2 regions of the Chlorobaculum sp. MV4-Y genome follow, and region 1 is predicted to be linked to the other one. Evidence: riboswitches for the same ligand, from Rfam matches in the RefSeq annotation. Region 1 holds a riboswitch; the other holds the start of a gene.
The links. Region 1 has a riboswitch for cobalamin ahead of NY406_RS00210 (hypothetical protein). Riboswitches for the same ligand answer to the same signal wherever they lie in the genome.
Positions count from the first base shown of each region.

Region 1 (4,204 bases):
TCAGCCCGCCGTGCGCCAGCAGCAGCGCCTGGAAGAGCAGTACGATCGCACCAAGCACGCTCATCACCGACGGCCCGAACATGATCGCCCCGAGGCCCACGCCGGTGGGATGAGAGCAGCTCCCGGTCACAGAGGGAATCTTGAGCGACGAAAGCACAAAGGCAAACGCCCCAACCATCGCCAGCAGCAGCTTCATGCGCGGATTGTCAGCCACGATCTTGCGCATCGACCGGAAGCCAAGCACAAAAAAAGGCAACGACACTGCCGCCCAGAACAGGCACCACGAAGGCGGCAAAAACCCCTCCATGATGTGCATCGCCCAGGCCTCACCACCACCGAAAAGCATCATGCCCGCAACCATCGAGGACACAGCGACAAAGCGAAATTTCAGATTGGTCATGGTTATCCTCCTTTAGTTTAGTTGAATCGCGCGGCCACGCCGAGCAGCAAAGCCGTATCGGGTTCGGCATCGTTCAGACCACCCTTGATGCCCAGGTCGAAATCGAAGTTTTCGGTAACGCTGTAGATCAGCCCTCCCAGCACGAAGGCGGGATGCGTTCGCGATCCTTTCTCTTCGGCAGTTTCAATGCCAATGTCGGCCACCGCCCTGAGCTTTTCCGAAAACGCATATTCGCCCGCAAGGGATGCGCTCCAGATGTCCTTGTTTGACGCAGCCGCGTCCTCATCAAGCTCATAGGCATTGCGATGGTAGCCCGCATTGGCGTGCAGCGTCAGCGAGCCAAGCTCTTTGGTGGCGATCAGCACCGCGCCTCCCGTCACCCGCCCGACACCAAGCCCCTTGTCGGCGTCACCAGTCGGCAGGGAGATGCCGGGTTTCAGGGCAAGGCTGAATCCGTTCTTTTCGCTCTCGAAGAACCGCCACTTGAGTTCGACCGTCATATCGCCGATACCACTTTCATCGGCGGTAACAAGCTGATCTTCCTGATTCTGATGCCACAGGTACGGCAACCCCGCAACCAGATCGATATTCTGCGCCACGCCGTACGAAACCACCACTGCGGCTTCGTTTTCACGCTCTTTTATCGTGATGCCGCCGTCGGTCTTGCTGTTGGAGGAAAATCCGGTCGTGCATTCGACCTGCCAGCCGCCGGTGCCCTGGGTGCCGGTATCGTCGGTAACAAGAGGATAGGCTGCGTACGCCGGGGCAGCGCAGCACAGCAATGCTGCCGCCATAACATATTGTTTCATTATCACTTGTTTTATTGTTTCAGTTCAATTGCCAGCACGGAATGACGGTCAGCGGATGACCGGCGGCGGAAAAACTGTCACAGCCTGAACGGCACTGATGACAAGTGACGGTGAGCGGGTCATGCCCTTGATGATAGCGTTGACCGGATTGACGCGAAAAAGGCGGGAAATGGCCGATGAGATGAGTGCGGCAGGATCGATGGGGATCGATGGAAAACAGCACGGAATGCGCCGGGACGCCAAACGGCGAGCGGAACAGATCGTAATGAACGAGAGGGATGAATCGACTGAGAAGCGAGCGGAACAGCCGGTTGCGCAACGACAGGATCGACGCCCAACCCTTGCCTGTTCTAGCGGACGGAACGAGGGTGTGTTTCATGGTAGTATGTTGCTTTATTCCCGAAGCGTTAAAAAAAGATGCGGCAGGTCTTCTGACTTTCCCGGGTTTTACCGGCCTTCCCACCCCGATGAAATCGGGGCAGTGGCATATTCGATAAACCTTTTCACCAGCTATTCAGCCAGTGCGAGATTACAGCAGCGGGTACTGTTCCGGACTCTCACCGGATTCCCTTTTAAGCCCGCATGTCTCCATGTCGGGCACCACATAATTGGACGAAGAAAGTATAAGAAAAAGCGAGAGAAAGGCAAATGCTGGATGGAAAAATTTTGTATGGCGATGCCTTGCCCGGGGAAAGCGCAATGCGTCTTTCCCCCGGTTCTTCGGCCAGAGAAACGATCAATAACCAGATTGGCCTTCGAATCTTTTTCCCGAAGCGCTCAGGAGAGACTCGCGCACCCTGCCGCTCCAAACTCAACGACCGTTTCGGTCGCCTTGTCCCAGCCATTTTCGAGAAAATCGTCCGCCACGCCGTCGGCAATCTTGCGCATGGCGAAGCGCACCTGCTCCTCGTAGAGTTCGCAGAACGCGCCGGGACTCTTCATCGTGCCGTGCAGACTCCACGCCTCTGCCGGGCAGGGCGAGCCGCAGAAGTGCCGAATGGCGCAACTCCGGCAGGGATCGATCTCCTCTACCCGCCGACTCGTGACCAGCCTGAACGACGGCGTGGCCAGAATGGCGTCAATGTCGTCGCGGAAAACGTTGCCGCCGTTGAACTCCTCCAGCCCGACGAACTCGCTGCACGGAAAGATGTCGCCCTTGGCCGACAGCGCCACGAAGCAGCGTCCACCGCCGCAGGGCGAGATGTCGCACATCAGCTTTCGGGCCGTCGGAGCCAGAATCGAGAGCATGATGTTGGCGAAGTTGGCCACCACCAGCTTCCGGCCGGTCTCGCGATACAGCTCATGCGCCCGCTCCAGCGCTCGCAGGTAATAGCCAGACATTACCCTGTCATCAGGCTTTTCGGCTTTGCCGCCCGGCTGCGTACAGCGTACGGGATTGAGCATGCACACCGGCACTTCAGCCGCATGAAAAAACTCGACAATCTCGGCCAGTGATTGCATGTTTTGCTTCGTCACCGTACAGATCACACTGTAGCTCTCGTAGCCACGAAGCAGCGCCATAGCCTGAAGCACCGATTCATAAACCCCTTCGCCAGACCAGCTCTTGCGCGTCCGGGCGGCCAGCGCAGCCTGATGGCCATCGAGTGACAGACCGACGCCAACGCCGCGCGACATGAGAAACTCCGCCGCTTCGTGATCGAGCAACGTGCCGTTTGTCTGCACGCCGAACCTGAACGCCTCACCGAAATGGTCAATCGCCGAAAACACCGCCTTACGGTTCATCAGAGGTTCAGAGCCATGAAAAATCACTTCCGGTCTGAACCCTTCGGCCACATGCTGCCTGAAGTAGACGAGCATTCTCTCCAGAGCCTCGATCAGTTCTCCGGCAGGCATATCCACGCCGTCTCGCCGCATCTCGCCCGGAATATAACAGTAGCTGCAATCGAGGTTGCAACGCTCCGTCGGGTTCACATAGACTGCCGACGGCTTCAGGCTGCACCGTAGCGCCGTCATCTCCGACTCGAACTCCGCCGCTTTCTGCCGATACCCCTGGCAGAGCGGATGGCTGGAAGAGAAAACCTCCGCCAGCTCATGCTTGCCCACCAGCGCCCAGAAAGCCGTGTCCGGCGACACGACCGCCATGTAATCGTCATGGCCGATGTCGATCGGCAATAGCGACATGCCGTTGCCCGAATTCACCCACAGGCCCCTTGACGAGGCCTGTTTTCCCGTTACGTCTCCCCGCATCGTTCAGTTTGCCTCCTTCTTCACGACCGGTTTCTCGATCAGGATGTAGTGCGAAAGGCCCGTGCCGCTGGCATCCTTGCGCTTCCTTACCGCGATGATCGCTTTTGGTTTCACGATTTTTGTTGATTTTGCTTGCGTGTTGTTCATGGCGTTGTCTCCATTTTTGTTGAAAAAGAAAAAGGACTTCATCCCACCTTTTGCAAGATGGAGCGAAGCCCTTTACCATCGGAGTTCTGCCCGGACGACAAAAAAATACGGGATCAGGAACTCAATGTCCCGCCCATGAGCGTTTCGTCATCCATGCTATGTTCTCAATACAACAGGTCTTCTGGCTCTCGGATCGTCCTTCCCCTGCAAGCCTTCCCCCCCGGTAAGCCGGAGCAGTGACCACCCCCGAAGGGATCAAGTGCAGGTTCAGTCCCCGAATACAGCGGCGGGACCGCCACGGATTCAAACCGTGTTCCGGGATGTTGCAATGAATACTTTAAGGTAACATGATGATCCAAGTAATGCAAGGGATCTATATCAGTGTACCAAAAACGTTGAATGTACTTAAAGACTTGCCACGATATTATGGAACTGGACTGATTCAGATGCGAAGCAATTCTACATGTACCCGTTCTGCCCAACGAAGAAAAGAATCTCGCGCTACTAACGATTTGTCTAAAGAGGAGGTTTTAGGGTGGGATATGCGCTTATAGTCATTCCGAAAAGTCTTTTCAAGAAATGACGTAGGCCACACTAATGAGTGCTTTACAAGAAGCATTTCAAGTTCATGAAGCTGTCG
Region 1 covers NZ_CP104202.1:37,304-41,507, reverse strand. Annotated here, with positions in the region: gene NY406_RS00220 (energy-coupling factor ABC transporter permease) at 1-400, opposite strand, end outside; gene NY406_RS00215 (transporter) at 418-1,209, opposite strand; gene NY406_RS00210 (hypothetical protein) at 1,229-1,588, opposite strand; cobalamin riboswitch at 1,613-1,829, opposite strand; gene cbpB (peptide-modifying radical SAM enzyme CbpB) at 1,987-3,417, opposite strand; cobalamin riboswitch at 3,741-3,881, opposite strand; gene NY406_RS00200 (Tn7-like element transposition protein TnsE) at 4,007-4,204, opposite strand, start outside.

Region 2 (4,204 bases), 770 kb from region 1:
GGTGCGGAAGGGGAATGCGTGCATTCCGTCGCTGCGCGCCTCCGGGGTCGAGGTGGTCGAGGGGGATGTGCGTGATGCAGATTCGGTCGATGTTGCGGTGCACGGGTGCGATCTGGTGATCCATGCCGCCGCGCTGACTTCCGACTGGGGGCCGATGCAGGATTTTATCGACATCAACGTCGGAGGTACGCGCAACGTGTGCGAAGCATCGCTTCGGCACGGCGTTGGGCGGCTGGTGCATGTCAGCTCGTTCGAGTGCTTCGAGCACCACCTGCTTGGCCGTATCGATGAACAGACGCCCTGCATGACGCGCAGGCAATCCTATCCCGATACGAAAATCGGTGGCACAAACGAGGTCTGGGCAGCTATGAAACGGGGGCTTTCAGCGAGCATTCTCTATCCAGTGTGGGTCTATGGCCCCGGCGACCGGACGCTGTTTCCGATTCTGGCCGATGCGATCCGCAAGCGTCAGGCATTCTTCTGGGCGCGCAACGCGCCGATCAGCATGATCTATATCGACAATCTCACCGATCTGACGATGTTGGCCGCTACCCGTCCGGAAGCCGTTGGCGAGGCGTTCATGGCTTGCGACGGTGAAGCGATCACTTTCGAGGAGGTGTGCCGGCGCGTTGCCGTGGCGATAGGTTCGCCGGTGCCGTCGCTTCACCTCCCGTTCGGCATGGTTCGGGCCGTCGCCGGGGTGATGGAGTTTGTCTGGCGGATTGCCGGAAGCGAAAAGCGCCCACTCCTGACCCGGCAGGCGGTCGATGTGCTCACCTCACGTGCGGAGGTTGATGTGTCGAAAGCCCGCAAGACGCTTGGCTGGCAAAGCCTCGTGCCGCAGGATGAGGGTATCCGGCGTACGCTCGACTGGCTGCTGACGGTCGATCCGTCGCAGTGGAAGGTGAAATAATGCTCCGGTCTTGCCGGAAAAAAAGTTGTTTTCAGGGCTTCGACCGGAAATGCTTTTACCGTGAGCCTTCCCTGTTTTCAGCACCGTTAAGTCCGTCGCATGTCGCCCGGAAAATCACCTTCCGGCGTTGTCTGCCTTCCAAAAAATCATTACCATTGAAAGTTCTTTGAGCATTACGGTGCCGGATGAAAACATTCGGGTAAAAGGGAAGTTGCGTGTGAATCGCACACTGTGCCCGCAACTGTAAGATGGTGTGCCGCCCGGCGATGTTGACAGCTCTGTCCTCATGGCCGCCGCGGTTCGGGTGTATCCACTCTGCCCACCTCTGATAACCACGGGGAATGCGGGGGAAGGTCGCCCGAAGGAAAACGTCGAAGTAATTTCGCGGCCATCGAAGTCAGGAAACCTGCCGTAATGGTTGGCGCCGCGTGGCTCCGGGAACAGAGCTTGGCGTCCCGTTCAACGATCGAAACCTGATTGTTCCTCGATCTTTTTTCGTCAGTTCGCCAAAGCTGTTTTCTGAGTTTGACAGGGTGGTTTATATTGCGTAAAGCAATCTCCCGTCATGATGCAACCATGCTTCACTGTGTGTGCTGACGTAAGGTAAGTCTTGGAATAAAATGGATTTACCTATCAACAACCAATTATCGATTCTGGAGACTTCACATGAAAATCGCCCGCCTGTTCACTTCCCCTGGTGAAAACGTCTATGACCGTTTCGACTACACGCTCAGAACCTCCGTGCTTCGCAATCCCGATGGCTCGAAGGTCTTTGAGATGAACGATGTCGAAGTGCCGGTTTCGTGGTCGCAGGTTGCCGCCGACATTCTCGCGCAGAAATATTTCCGCAAGACCGGCGTGCCGCAGCGCGACGCTGAGGGGAACCTCATGATCGGCGCGGACGGCCAGCCGGTGACCGGCAGCGAGAACTCCATCAAGCAGGTGGCGCACCGCATGGTGGGCTGCTGGCAGGATTGGGGCCGCAAGCACAATTACTTCGACACCGAGGAGGATGCGCAGGCGTTTTATGACGAGGTGGTGTACATGCTGCTCGCGCAGATGGCGGCGCCGAACTCGCCGCAGTGGTTCAACACCGGTCTCCAGTTCGCCTACGGCATCAACGGCCCGGCGCAGGGGCACTTCTACGTCGATCCGGTGACCGGCGAGACGAAAGAGTCCGAGGACGCCTACTCCCGCCCGCAGGCGCACGCCTGTTTCATCCAGTCGGTCAAGGACGATCTGGTCAACGACGGCGGCATTTTCGACCTCGCCATCCGCGAGGCGCGCGTCTTCAAGTTTGGCAGTGGCTCGGGCACCAACTATTCGAACCTGCGTGGATCGGGCGAAAAGCTCAGCGGCGGCGGCAGCTCGTCGGGCCTGATGAGCTTCCTGAAAATCTTCGACTCTGCGGCTGGCGCGATCAAATCCGGCGGCACCACGCGCCGCGCGGCCAAGATGGTCATCGTCGATATCGATCATCCGGACATTGAAAAGTTCATCGAGTGGAAGGCGAAAGAGGAGGACAAGGTGGCCGCGATGGTTGCTGGTTCCAAGATCTGCTCGCGCTTCCTGAAAGCGATTGTCGATGAGGCGCTCAAGGGCGGCACCGACCGGCAGGAGAACGAGATGCTCGACACGCTCATTCGTAACGCCCTGCATCGCGGTGTGCCGATGAGCTATATCCTGCGTGTGCTGGCGCTGGTCGAGCAGGGCTACACCTCGCTCAATTTCGAGGAGTACGACACGCACTACGAGTCCGAGGCGTACCAGACCGTCGGCGGCCAGAACTCCAACAACAGCGTCCGCGTGACCAACGAGTTCATGAAGGCCGTGCAGAACGACGAAATGTGGGTGCTCCGCGAGCGCACCACCGGCAAGGATGCCCGCGCTGTGCGTGCCAAGGACCTCTGGGAGAAGATCGTGATGAGTGCCTGGAAGTGCGCCGATCCGGGCTTGCAGTTCGACTCGACCATCAACGAATGGCACACCTGCCCGAAGAGCGGCCGCATCAATGCCAGCAACCCGTGCTCGGAGTACATGTTCCTCGACGATACGGCCTGCAACCTCGCCAGCCTCAACCTCGCGCACTTTCTCGACGAGGAGAGCGGCAAGGTCAAGATCACCGAACTTCAGCACGCTTCGGCGCTCTGGACGGTGGTGCTTGAAATCTCGGTGCTGATGGCGCACTTCCCGTCGGCGGAGATCGCCCGCCTGAGCTACGAGTTCCGCACGCTGGGCCTCGGTTTCGCCAACCTCGGGCGCGTCCTGATGGTGCTCGGTATTCCCTACGACTCGCCGCGCGGCCTTGCCATTGCGGGTGGCATCGCGGCGCTCATGACCGGTCAGGCCTACGTTACCTCTGCCGACATGGCCAAAGACCTCGGCCCGTTCGCCCGCTATCGCGAGAACAGCGACGACATGCTGCGCGTCATCCGCAACCACCGCCGCGCGGCGATCAACAGCTCGGAGGACGATTACGAAGGGCTGGTGATCAAACCTCGCGGAATCGATTCGGAATATTGCCCGAAGGAGCTGTTCGAGGCTGCCGGAAAGGTGTGGGACGAGGCGCTCAAGCGCGGCAAGAAGCACGGCTTCCGCAACGCGCAGGTGAGCGTCATCGCGCCGACCGGCACCATCGGCCTTGTTATGGATTGCGACACCACCGGCATCGAGCCGGAGTTCGCTATTGTCAAGTTCAAGAAACTTGCGGGCGGCGGCTACTTCAAGATCGTCAACCAGTCGGTGCACAAGGCGCTTTCCCGCCTCGGCTACTCCGACAAGCAGATCGAGGAGATCGAGAAGTACTGCAAGGGCCACGGTACCCTGCGCGGATGCCCCGGCATCAACCAGCAGTGGCTCAAGAGCCGCGGCTTTACCGACGAAAAGATCGATGCGGTCGAAAAGCAGCTCGAAAGCGTCTTCGACATCCGCTTCGCCTTCAACAAATGGATCATCGGCGAGGAGTTCTGCCACTCCCTCGGCTTCACCGAAGAGCAGCTCAACGAACCCTCGTTCGACATGCTGAGCGAGCTTGGCGCGAGTGAGGCGGACATCGAGGCGGCTAATGACTACGTCTGCGGCACTATGATGATCGAGGGCGCGCCGCACCTCAAGCCGGAGCACCTGCCGGTCTTCGACTGCGCCAGCACCTGCGGACGCAAGGGCAAGCGTTACATCAACCACATGGCCCATGTGCACATGATGTCCGCCGTGCAGCCCTTCATCTCCGGCGCGATCTCCAAGACGGTCAATATGCCCGCCAGCGCCACCACCGCTGAAATCGGCGAGGTT
Region 2 covers NZ_CP104202.1:1,505,773-1,509,976, reverse strand. Annotated here, with positions in the region: gene NY406_RS07405 (NAD-dependent epimerase/dehydratase family protein) at 1-913, shown strand, start outside; cobalamin riboswitch at 1,073-1,342, shown strand; gene NY406_RS07400 (vitamin B12-dependent ribonucleotide reductase) at 1,580-4,204, shown strand, end outside.
Region 2: it holds a riboswitch for cobalamin, as region 1 does, so the genes downstream of both, NY406_RS07400 (vitamin B12-dependent ribonucleotide reductase) here and NY406_RS00210 (hypothetical protein) in region 1, are expected to answer to the same signal.